Regions from separate parts of the Paenibacillus sp. J22R56 genome, predicted to be linked through region 1. Evidence: predicted binding sites of a transcription regulator. Region 1 holds the regulator's gene; each other region holds the start of a gene.
What was found. Region 1 encodes Rex, which represses fermentation and respiration genes when NADH is low (regulators of the CRP and FNR family bind a similar motif). Its sites were predicted from a motif close to TTGTGAAATATTTCACAA; they were not measured.
Positions count from the first base shown of each region.

Region 1 (4,266 bases):
GCTGTTTGAGCTCCTGTATGCCTTCGTTGGCGAGTCTGGAGAGGCCGGCAATGATAACGGTCAGGCCGTTTGCCGTTTGCGCAGTGACACCCCGAAAACAGGCTGGGACGATGTGTTGAATATAGAGACAAATGTGCATACCGAGCTCAGCCGGGTCGTTAAGACAGTGGATAAAATGGCATCGGATATTAAAGAAAGACTCGATGACCAGACGATTCAAGGACTTATTACCGACCTCAATGGCGTTGTTCGTGATTTGACGAGAGTGAAGGATGATCTGCGTACCTTCCTCAAGATGGAGCAAAATTCGGAAGTGTATTGGATTGAAGCGAGTATGGCTTACCGTTATCGGTCTGTCCATCTTTATGCCGTTCCGGTGGATGTCAGCAAACAGCTTCAGCAATATTTCTTTGATGTGAAGGACAGCATTGTGCTAACTTCTGCAACATTGTCTGTTCATAAATCGTTCCAGTATGCGGAGGAGCAGCTTGGCCTCGAAGGGTTTGAAGAAAATAACCGGCTCAAGACCGTTCAGCTTCCCTCGCCGTTTAATTATCGCGAGCAGGCTCTGGTCATTATTCCACGGAATTTCCCAACCTTGAAAGGTGCTGGGAGCGATCAGCAGTTTACTTCTATGCTTGTAGACTCGCTTGCGGATGCAGCAGTAGAGACAAAAGGACGCATGCTTGTGCTATTTACTTCATATCGGATGCTGAAGCAGGTCTATGAGCCGCTTAAAGAAGCTTTGGCAGGTTCGGGTATTCAGGTCCTTGGACAAGGCATTGACAGCGGTAATCGGACAAAGCTTACGAGACGGTTCACCCAGTCACCCGAAACGGTTCTGCTTGGCACGAGCAGCTTCTGGGAAGGGGTGGACATTCCAGGTGAGGCTTTAACCTGTCTTGCCATCGTCCGCCTGCCGTTCCAGCCGCCGAATCATCCGCTTGTTGAAGCGAAGTCGGAGCTGCTGCAGAAGCAAAAGCAAAATCCGTTTATGAAGCTGTCTATCCCACAAGCGGTTATCCGCTTCAAACAGGGCTTCGGAAGACTTGTTCGTACAACGAAGGACAAGGGGATTGTTATTATCTACGATACGCGAGTCATTGATACGTATTATGGCAAACATTTCCTTTATTCATTACCAGGACCGAAGATTGAAACCATGCATACGGATCAGATGGTAGCGCGAATGCGGGAATGGCTGCAATCGGAAGAGGGGGCAAACGGGTGAAGCAGGCGAAAATATCAGAGGCCGTCGTCAGACGGCTGCCCATCTATCTGCAGGTGTTAAACGAATTGTACAACCGTGAAGTGCAAACCGTTTCCTCGCAGGAGCTGGGACTCAAGCTAGACCTCAATCCCGCCCAAATTCGGAAGGACCTTGCTTATTTCGGTGATTTCGGCCGTAAGGGTATCGGGTACGACGTCTCCTATTTGATTGAGAAGATTCAACAAATCCTAAAGCTGGACCAGCGGATTAATGTTGCACTCGTTGGTGCTGGTAACCTAGGACATGCATTATGTAATTACAATAAGTACTCCAAAGACAATATGAAAATTGTCGCCGTATTCGATGACCATCCTAGTAAGATCGGGACGATGATTAATAATCTTCCCATCATGCCTATGGAAAAGCTGAAGGCTGTCGTAGAGGAAAATAATATCCGGATCGGCATTATTACCGTGCCCGGTCCGGAAGCACAAAATGTAGCGAATCAGTTCGTAGAAGCGGGGATTGAAGGGATCTTGAACTTTGCACCGGCTATATTGCGGTTACCAGATCATATCCGGATTCACCACGCAGACTTTACAAGAGAATTACTGAGCTTGGCTTATTATTTGAACAAAGAAAGGAATGAACTTGAAGATGGCTCAATTATGGATTGAAAATGGCCTGTTCGTGACGATGAACGATACCAATTCGGTCTTCCGGGGACACATGGTAGTAACCGACGATCAGATTACATATATCGGTGAGACAGCTCCAACTGGGCTGGATGAGAAAGTAGAACGATTAGACGGCAGCAAGCTTGCTTTTATGCCGGGCCTTATTAATACACATGGTCATGCAGCTATGTCTCTGCTCCGTGGTTACTCCGACGATCAAAACCTGCAAGTATGGCTCGAGCAAAAAATGTGGCCGATGGAAGGCAAATATATCGATCAAGATACTCGTGCTGGCAGCGCCTTGGCTATTGTCGAGATGCTGAAGACGGGTACAACAGCGTTTGTTGATATGTATGACAGAATGGATCAAGTGGCTGCAATGGTTGAGCAATCGGGTATTCGCGGCTGTTTGACACGTGGCGTTATTGGTCTTTGTTCCGAGGAGATCCAGCAGGCGAAGCTGACAGAAGCAATCGCATTCGCGCGGGATTGGAACGGCAAAGCAGATGGACGTATTACGACCATGATTTCACCACATGCCCCTTATACTTGCCCGCCTGATTACATTGAGAAGTTTGTCCAAGCTGCTCATGATTATGATCTGCCTGTTCATACACATATGTCCGAGACACTTGCTGAAGTGGAGCAAAATGTCCGGGATTACGGTACTCGTCCTGTCGAGCATCTGGATAAGCTGGGCTTTTTCTCGCGGCCGGCACTTGTTGCCCATGCGGTACATTTGAATGATGAAGAGATTGCATTGCTGGCTGACCGTAAGGTAGCCGTATCCCATAATCCTGTCAGCAATCTGAAGCTGGCAAGCGGCGTAGCTCGTGTACCTGAACTGCTGCGTGCAGGCGTTACTGTGTCGCTTGGTACGGATAGTGTTGCGAGCAATAACAATTTGGATCTGTTTAAAGAAATCAAATTTGCTGCTTTGCTGCACAAAGGAGTATCCGGTGATCCAACCGTTATCCCTGCTATGGAGGCATTACGCATGGGTACGGTTTATGGTGCACGTTCCATATGGCAGGAAGAAAAAATTGGCCAATTGGTTGAAGGCAAAAAAGCAGATTTCATTGCCATCGATATAGAACAGCCTCATTATTATCCCCTGACAGATATCGTATCGCATCTTGTTTATTCCGGTTCAGGAAGAGATGTTAAGCATGTGTGGGTGGATGGACGTAAAGTTGTTCATAATGGCGAGTGTACGCTAATGGATGAAGAGAAGATCCGTTACGAGGCACAAGCAAGCTTCGAGCGGCTGCTGCAAGCATAATGAGAGCGACAACTAAAAAACGTTCTTCGGTCATGAGTCCAAAGCGCTGGCTGGCCGTGATTCTTGTTGCCTTGTTGGCTGTTATCGCAATTGTAATCATGTACTACAATACGATTCAACAGCCATTCTGGGACTCAGAGAATCCGATTCGCAAGCAAGCTAAGGAAGCAGCAAACTTGACCAAAGTAACGTCCATCACGAAGCAGGTATGGGATACGACTTCTTGGATCGTGAAGGGCGAGAATGACGCGGATGAAGTGATTTATGTATGGTTAATTGGTCCGGATAAGACCGTGCAGATTGTTAAGGAAACTGAAAGTGTACTTAAAGCCTCAATCAAACAAGCTGTGCTGAAAGCCAAACCGGATGCAGAATTCAAACGGATTCAGCCGGGAACGTTAAATGGACAGCTTGTGTGGGAAGTCTTCTATTCAGAAGGCCATAACCCCGAGAAATACAGCTACGCATTCTATGATTTCCGTACGGGAACGTATGTGACGGAATATCATCTTCCTGCCAAAACAGCGAGCTAGCCGCGTAAGCGGCTGGCTCCTTTTCCTGTTTTTACACCGCCCTCTTGATGTCGATATATGATATACTTTCGTATAGCAGAGATGATATACGGAATTTTATATTAACGCTTAAAGAGGAGGAGTAAGAATGAAACTTCGCATTGTCCCATTCGTGTTGTCCGCTGTAGCTACAGCATTGCTGCTGTTTGGCGGGTGGATGTTATATAAGCAGTTTGCTGTCGTTTCTCCTTTTCAGAAGTCTATCGGACAAGTTGAAGGTGTCGCCTCGGCGAATGCTCCTACTATAGATCAAGATCATGTGTCAGTACAGGTTACGCTTGAGCCGGATGCGAAATTAAAAGATGTCTATGAAAACATTGCTAAAGAAGGCAAGGATGCTATTGGTGACCGCGATTTGCAGCTTGATATTACTAATGCAGTTCCTAGTAGTCAATTAGATAAAGTATGGTCTTCGGTGTTATTTAATGTTGCAGAAGCGATGGAGAAGAAGAATTATTCCGAAATTCCGAATGCTCTTCAAAAAGCAGCTGCTGCGAATGCAGGTGTCCATTATGAAACAGCACT
Region 1 covers NZ_JBWDNV010000002.1:429,986-434,251, forward strand. The annotation lists gene dinG (ATP-dependent DNA helicase DinG) at 1-1,231, shown strand, start outside; gene AC0YNT_RS05955 (redox-sensing transcriptional repressor Rex) at 1,228-1,887, shown strand; gene AC0YNT_RS05960 (amidohydrolase) at 1,868-3,169, shown strand; gene AC0YNT_RS05965 (cell wall elongation regulator TseB-like domain-containing protein) at 3,169-3,702, shown strand; gene AC0YNT_RS05970 (hypothetical protein) at 3,830-4,266, shown strand, end outside.

Region 2 (4,266 bases), on a different contig from region 1:
AGCGATTCGTGCCATCACACCACTTATTTTTACAGGGATTGCAGTAGCATTTGCTTTCCGTACGGGCCTCTTCAATATCGGCGCAGAAGGCCAGTTTATGATGGGGATGACAGGAGCCACGATCGTTGGGGTTACTCTTGATTTGCCATGGTATCTCCATGCACCTCTTGCGATTATCGTTGGTGGTCTGTTTGGCGGCTTGTGGGCGGCGCTCTCCGGTTATTTGAAAGCTGCACGTGGTGTAAACGAGGTTATTTCCTCGATTATGCTGAACTGGATTGCGCTTTTCCTCTCCAACTATATCGTGGGTACATATCTCGTTATGGAAGGTCAGCAGAAATCGAAGCCGATTCATGAGTCGGCACTTGTATCGATCAAATGGCTGTCCGAAAGTATGGGTAATGCCCGTATGCATTGGGGAACATTATTTGCGATTATTGGCTTAATCGTCTTTTATGTGATCTTGTGGCGTACGAAAAAAGGTTATGAGCTTCGTGCAGTGGGTCTCAACCCAAATGCTGCGCTATATGCCGGAATGAACGTTAACCGTACAATCATCACTTCGATGTTTATCAGCGGCGTGTTCGCAGGTCTTGGCGGCGTCTTCGAGATTCTAGGTGTGTTCGGCTACCAGACGGTAATGGCTGCATCATGGGGGTATGGGTTTGACGGTATCGCTGTAGCTCTTCTTGGTGGCAATACACCGATTGGCGTATTCCTTGGTGCCGTGCTGTTCGGCGGCTTAAGCTATGGTTCGGCGGGTATGAGCTTTGGTGCAAATGTACCGCCTGAGATTGTTCGTATCGTTATTGGTTCGATTATCTTCTTCGTCGCTTCGCATGGTTTGGTGAAATTCTTCCTCAAACCATTTATGATTCGCCGTTCGAATAAAGGCAAATCGGAAGGAGGCGGTGCACGATGAACGCATTAGATACAATTGGTCAATTAATAAGCATTACGCTTGTCTTCTCGACAGCGCTTATCTTCACAGGCCTTGGTGGACTCTTCTCAGAGCGTTCGGGTGTCATTAACATCGGTCTTGAAGGTCTTATGATATCAGGCGCATTCGCTGCAGCCGTTATCTCTGACCAAGCTATTCAAGGCGGTATGAAGCATGGCGCTCCTTGGATGGGGCTTATTGCCGGTCTTGTCTTTGGTGTAATCGTCTCATTGCTGCATGCCGTAGCAACGATTACGTTCCGTGCAGACCAGACCATTGTTGGGGTCGTTATTAATATCTTGGCAGCGGGTCTCGCTATTTATCTGACCAAGAACTTGTACGAAGGCTCTGGACAGACTCCAACACTGGAGTACGTGTTTAATCCGGTTGCTATACCAGGCCTCTCTGATATTCCATTGCTGGGTAAAGGGATCTTCACCGCTTATCCAACAACTTATATTGTGATTGGCGTTGTTATTCTCAGCTACTTTGTGCTGTACCGTACGACCTTCGGCCTTCGTCTGCGTGCTGTAGGCGAGCATCCGAGCTCGGCGGACACAGTCGGAATCAGCGTAACCAAATACCGTTATATCGGCGTTATGCTGAGCGGCGCTTTAGCTGGTCTTGGCGGCGCAACAATCGCGCTCACGACAACAAGCAACTTTGCTCATAACACGATTTCCGGACAAGGCTTTATTGCGATAGCGGCTGTTATTTTTGGAAAATGGAATCCGCTTGGCGTTGCTGGTGCGGCGATCTTCTTCGGGATGGCGCAGGCACTTCGTAACTGGGCACAGTTGTTCGAATGGTCGCATCATATTCCGAATGAGTTCTTCTATATGCTGCCGTATTTACTGACCCTTATTGTTCTGGCAGGAGCAGTGGGACGTTCGTCAGCACCTAGTGCGCTTGGTGAACCATACGATCCAGCGAAAAGGTAAGGAAGCTCGTTTTTTACACTTAGCCCTCTTCTCCGTCCTTATGCGAAATTCGCAGGCGGTAAAGAGGGTTTTTTCTTATTTAATGCATTGACAGCATCCTGCACGTGGAGTAAATTAAACCTTAACAAATCAATCACATTTAAGCCATTGACTTGACTGAGTTTGTGCATCAATTCACAAAGTCGGTAAGCCATTAATCGGAATGGGACTCACCGCCCATCCCTCATAAGAGGAGAGGATCAACTGTGGAAGCGCTGGCGCTGGAACGCAAGGCGGAACAGAATCGTGAACTGCGTGAAAGGCTCATGCAATTAAAGAAAGAACGAAATGCAATCATTCTGGCTCATTACTATCAACGGGATGAAATTCAAGAGGTTGCGGATTTCCGCGGGGATTCGTTCTTGCTCGCTCAGAAGGCTGCAGAGACTGATGCGGATGTTATCGTCTTTTGCGGGGTTCATTTTATGGGAGAAAGCGCGAAAATTCTTGCTCCTAACAAAACGGTTATTATTCCTGACGAACGTGCAGGATGCCCGATGGCAGACATGGTTAACGTGGAAGGACTGCGCAAGCTGAAAGCACAGCATCCTAACGCAACTGTTGTCACTTATATCAATTCTTCAGCAGACATTAAAGCGGAGACGGATATTTGCTGTACATCTGCGAATGCCGTTAAAGTGGTGAACTCGGTAGAAGGCGATGAAGTGATCTGGGTACCAGACAAAAACCTGGGCCATTATGTGCAGCAGAATACCGACAAGAAGATGATCATCTGGGAAGGCTACTGCAACACGCATGATATGCTGACGGTGAAAGACGTTGAGGAGATGAAGGCGAAATACCCGAACGCGCAATTCGTTGTGCATCCGGAATGCCGTCCTGAAGTTGTAGAGCTTGGCGATTTTGTCGGCAGCACAACAGCTATTCTTAAATATTGCAAGGAATCGGATTGTCAGGAGTTTATCGTTGGTACAGAAGACGGTACTGGTTACCAGCTTCGTCTGGACAGCCCGAACAAAACATTCCATTTTGCATCCAAATATTTGGTTTGTCCAAACATGAAGGTGAACAACTTGAAGAAGCTGGTAAAATGTCTCGAAACCATGCAGCCTCAAATCTACGTTCCAGAACATGTTGCGGAACAAGCCCGTAAGTCCCTGGAGCGCATGTTACTCGTAAAATAGGAGGAGCATGCGCTACTCCTATGCTTGGAGGCGCAATAATAATATGATACCAAGATACCTCGTTGACCTGTCGTTAGAGGACTTGCCCGTTATAGAGAAGGACGTACTTGTAATCGGGGCCGGCATTGCCGGTCTTTTTACCGCATTATTGGCAAGTGAGAAGAACCATTCTGTCTTAATGATTACGAAAAAATCTTTGCTCGACAGCAATACGCGTTACGCTCAAGGGGGTATCGCTGCGGTTATTTCGGATGACGATTCACCAGCCTATCATCGCGAGGATACGCTTATTGCAGGCGTAGGTCTTTGCTCGGAAGATGCAGTTAATGTCCTTGTCCATGAGGGTCCTGAAGGCGTCAGCAATCTCATCAGCATGGGCACACAGTTTGACCTTGAGAACGGTGTATTTGCGCTTACCAAGGAAGGGGCGCATAGTCAGCGCCGTATTCTTCATGCGAACGGAGACGCAACAGGTTTTGAGATCGTACGCGCTTTGTCGGAGAAAGCAACAGCGGATCCAGGCATTGATGTGTGGGATGATCATTTTGTCATCGACCTCGTCACGCAGGATGGTGAATGCTGTGGGGCGATCGTTCAGAAGCCTGACGGGCAGCGTCTATATGTGCGGGGTAAAGCGACCATCTTATGTTCCGGTGGAACAGGCCAGCTGTATCGTTATACGACTAATCCGGATGTAGCAACTGGCGATGGTGTTGCTATGGCTTACCGTGCAGGTGCCCTCATTCAAGATATGGAATTTGTTCAATTCCATCCGACTTCTCTTTGTTATCCGGGTGCACCACGCTTCCTCATCTCTGAGGCAGTTCGGGGCGAAGGAGCGATTCTGCGTAATATCCGGGGAGAACGTTTCATGGATCGTTATCATGCTCAGCTTGAGCTTGCACCTCGTGATGTTGTCGCACGCGCTATTGTCAGTGAGATGGAAGAGACAAAGTCGACGTTCGTGTATCTTGATGTGACGCATGAATCGGCCGATATGGTGAGGCATCGTTTCCCGAATATCTATGAATTCTGTCTGCAGTATGGGCTGGACCTGACGACGGACTGGATTCCGGTTGCACCTGCTGCCCATTATATGATGGGTGGAGTCAAAACCGATTTAAACGGGGAAACCAATATAAGAAGATTGTTTGCATGCGGGGAAGTATCGTCTACCGGTGTTCATGGAGCGAACCGTCTT
Region 2 covers NZ_JBWDNV010000015.1:53,566-57,831, forward strand. The annotation lists gene AC0YNT_RS29025 (ABC transporter permease) at 1-922, shown strand, start outside; gene AC0YNT_RS29030 (ABC transporter permease) at 919-1,881, shown strand; gene nadA (quinolinate synthase NadA) at 2,127-3,065, shown strand; gene nadB (L-aspartate oxidase) at 3,109-4,266, shown strand, end outside.
Region 2: nadA (quinolinate synthase NadA) is a predicted target of Rex. The motif match lies at 2,044-2,061, and genes of this name have one in related genera.

Region 3 (4,266 bases), on a different contig from region 1:
AAGTTCTTATTCGCGCTCTGATAAAAAATTTAGTGAGCCATTCGTTTCCACTTACGTTCATGGTTTGATGTCTCTGGGAATCTTTGTCCACGTTTGAGTTCAACCTTCTTCGGGTTGTTAATGCCCATATGGTAGGAATTGACGCCCGATTCTATATAGGTGCCGTCGTTTGGCGCGTGATCGCCGGGAGAAAACAATGTCCATTCACCCATATTCGTTCACCTCCTTGTCCGATTCTTATTATGAACCGGAGAGGGCAGGGTCATGAAAGGTAGAAATCGGGAGTGCCGAATGACTTGTCAAGGTATAGGCTATTTGCTATACTGTGTAGATGCGAGTAATAATCTCGCTCCTTGCCCCTTAAAGGGGCCGTTAGTCCAAAAGGAGGTGAAACACAATGCGCAAATATGAAGTGATGTACATCATTCGTCCGGATGTTGAGCAAGAAAACGTTCAAGCCATCGTCGACAAATTCAGTGGCATCATTAACAATGGCGGGGAAGTCACAAAGCAAGATGTGATCGGTAAACGTCGTCTTGCGTATGAGATCAATAAGATTCGTGATGGTTACTACGTTCTGGTTCATTTCAATGCAACGACAGAAGTTGTTAATGAACTTGACCGCATCATGAAAATTACGGATGAAGTTATCCGTAGCTTGATCGTCAGAGACGTTGCTTAATCCACGCTAGATGTTCGATTGGGAGGCAAAGGCGATGTTGAATCGTGTAATACTGATTGGCAGATTAACAAGAGACCCCGAATTGCGTTATACACCAGCAGGTGTAGCAGTTACGCAATTTACGATAGCAGTAGACCGGCCGTTTACGAGCGGTCAGGGCGAGCGCGAAGCGGATTTTATTCCGGTCGTAACTTGGCGGCAGTTGGCTGAGACATGCGCCAATTACTTGCGTAAAGGTCGCTTAACAGCGGTAGAAGGACGCATTCAAGTGCGTAACTACGAGAACAACGAAGGTAAACGCGTCTATGTGACGGAAGTTATTGCCGATAACGTTCGCTTCTTGGAATCTAACCGTGAAGGCGGAGCTCCGCAAGAAAGTGGCAGTTATGCCGGAAGCAACAACAACAGCGGAGGATCTTTAAGCGGCGGCGGTGGTAACGCTCCTTATGGCGGCGGTAACGGCGGCGGCGGCGGAAGCCGGCCTAGTACTCCACGTAACAACAACAACAGCCGTGATCCGTTCTCGGATGACGGTCGACCGATCGATATATCAGAAGATGACTTGCCATTTTAATCGAAAGGATGGGTTCGAATGAGCTTCAAGCAAAGAGAAGGCGGAGACGGAGAGCGTCCAGAACGCAAATTCGGCGGCCGCAAAGGCGGACGCAACAAACGCCGTAAAGTATGTTTCTTCACTGTGAACAAAATTGCTCACATTGACTATAAAGATACTGATCTGCTCAAAAAGTTTATCAGCGAGCGCGGCAAAATTTTGCCACGTCGTGTAACTGGAACTAGCGCGAAATACCAACGTCTGCTGACGGTTGCTATCAAGCGTGCACGTACAGTAGCATTGCTGCCGTACACAACTGAGTAGTAAGTAGTAAGAAGCCCATTGAGACTAACGTCTCGATGGGCTTTTTTCGTGTTTTCATAAAAATAGGAATTGATCATTTGACGCAAGAGGAATACAATAAGATGTAGTTCGTGCATACAAGTCGGCGATGATGTTAGAGCTTCATTGTGAATAATTTCACTTTAAATTTACAGTTGTGGAATATCGACTTATGCAAGTAAATCATTTGATCGATTACTGATGGAAAGAGGGATGCATTCGTATGTCTGAAACCGTAACGAAATTACCTGAAGAATCCGGCTCTGTACGTGAACTGGACGTTCTCGAGCAACTGCTGCAACCAGAAATTCAGCAATCGCTGACTCAACTGGTGAACCACCTGCCTAAATTGGCAGAACTGGTGACGCTTATGACTAAAGCTTATGATGTAGCTACTACAGTAGCAAACGACAAAGTTCTGATGAACGATATGGTTCATGGCTTTGGCGAATTCGTTCAACCAATCGTTGATAAAACTAAAGGTATTGCTAACGCAGCAGTTGAAGCTGGCGATCGTGCACAAGCCGATAACTCGACAATTGGTCTCTTTGGCATGCTGAAAATGCTGAAAGATCCACAAGTACAAGCAACACTTCGTTTCGCTCAATCGTTCCTGAACGTATTGGCTGAGCGTAAGAACGTATAATTCGGAATCATACAAGAGCGGAGGGTAAACATGGCTAAGCAAATTTTAATTCTTGGCGGCGGTTATGGCGGTCTGTTGAGCGCACTAACGGCTCGTAAATACATTTCGGCTGAAGAAGCAGAAATCACGGTAATTAACAAAACGCCTTACCACCAAATCATTACTGAATTGCATCGTCTGGCTGTAAGCGGCGTTAACGAAGGAAACGTAGCACTTCCTTTGGAAAAACTGCTTAAAGGCAAATCGGTTAATCTGGTTATTGATACAGTTGAGAACATCGATCCAGAGAAAAAACAAGTTAAACTGGCTGGCAGCGGCACAGTGAAATATGATCAACTGGTAGTCGCTCTAGGCGGCGAAACAGCATTCTTTGGCATCCCTGGTCTCGAAGAGAACAGCCTGACGCTGAAATCGGTTGAAGAAGCGAAGCAAGTTAGCGCTCATATCCAAAACCGCATTGCAGCTTATGCGCAATCCAAAAACAAAGCAGACGCAACAATCGTTGTTGGCGGCGGCGGCCTGACAGGTATCGAGCTGATCGGCGAGATCGTTGATATGCTTCCAAAATGGTGTGCAGAGCATGGTGTTGACCGCAGCGAAATCTCGCTGTACAACATTGAAGCTGGTCCAACCATTCTGATGGGCTTCCCAGCTGACCTGCTTGAGCGTGCGAAATCCAGCCTGACTGACCGTGGCGTTAACCTGATCATGGGTGTTGCCGTTACTGAAGTTCAAGGCAACACAGTTATGCTGAAAGACGGCAGCTCGATCGAAACGAATACATTCGTTTGGACAGGCGGTGTTACAGGTAACCCTGTAGTAGCAAACTGTGGTATCGAAGTAAACCGTGGCCGTGCATCGGTTACTGAATTCCTGCAATCGACTTCCCACTCGGATGTATTCCTTGCTGGCGACAACGCGTTTGTTATGGGTCCAGAAGGCCGTCCTTACCCACCAAGTGCACAAATCGCTTGGCAAATGGGCGAGTGCATTGGTTACAACCTGTTCGCATCGGGCAAAGGTATCCCAATGAAATCGTTCGAGTTCGTTAACTCCGGTGTTCTTGCGAGCCTTGGCCGCAAAGATGCAATCGGTACAATTGGTGCTAGCCAGCTGAAACTGAAAGGTACAGCAGCTACACTGATGAAAGAAGCAAGTAACGTTCGTTACCTGACTCATGTTAACGGTCTGTTCTCGTTCTTGAAATAATAGTTTTATTCGAGAAAAGGAACCATTCGCTGGTTCACTCGTAATAGTAGTTAAATAAGCTTTATCTTGGAGGAGCCTGCCACAGCGGGCTCCTTCTGTCTATTTTCGGGAGCCTGCATAGTTGCAGGCTCCTTTTGTTATGCTTAAATACATGGAGGAAGGAGCGCCATATAACAATGGTATTCATTTTATATTTGGTCATTATATTGTTCGCTACCAAGGTTACAGGAGCCTTGTCTGTACGATTGGGGCAGCCTGCTGTACTTGGAAAGCTGCTCGCAGGCATTATTATTGGCCCAGCTGTACTGGACTGGGTACAGCCGGATGATTTTATCGGACATTTCTCGGAAATCGGTGTGCTGCTGCTTATGTTTATAGCGGGGCTGGAGACCGATCTGGAGCAGCTGAGGAGCAATTGGAAGGCCTCGTTCGCTGTTGCTGTTGGCGGCATTATACTGCCTTTTGTAGGCGGTTATGCGATTGCTGCAGCGTTTGGCTTGTCGAACAATGAAGCGTTATTCCTTGGGCTGCTGCTTTGCGCCACTTCAGTCAGTATCTCGGTGCAAACCTTGAAGGAAATGAATAAACTGCAGACGCGTGAGGGGACGACCATTCTAGGTGCTGCAGTTGTAGATGATGTCATCGTAGTCGTCTTGCTGGCGGTTATGATGAGCGTTCTTGTTCCTGCTCAAGATGTATCGATTGGGCTGCTTATCGGTAAGAAGCTTTTGTTCTTTATTATAGTTGTTGCAGCGGGATGGCTATTGGTGCCTCGTTTCCTAAAATGGTTCTCTCCACTACGTGTGACAGAAGCGGTCATGAGCGGGGGGCTAA
Region 3 covers NZ_JBWDNV010000003.1:27,115-31,380, forward strand. The annotation lists gene AC0YNT_RS08090 (YjzC family protein) at 30-212, opposite strand; gene rpsF (30S ribosomal protein S6) at 398-682, shown strand; gene ssb (single-stranded DNA-binding protein) at 717-1,256, shown strand; gene rpsR (30S ribosomal protein S18) at 1,275-1,559, shown strand; gene AC0YNT_RS08110 (DUF1641 domain-containing protein) at 1,801-2,223, shown strand; gene AC0YNT_RS08115 (NAD(P)/FAD-dependent oxidoreductase) at 2,254-3,432, shown strand; gene AC0YNT_RS08120 (cation:proton antiporter) at 3,609-4,266, shown strand, end outside.
Region 3: AC0YNT_RS08110 (DUF1641 domain-containing protein) is a predicted target of Rex. The motif match lies at 1,704-1,721, and genes of this name have one in related genera.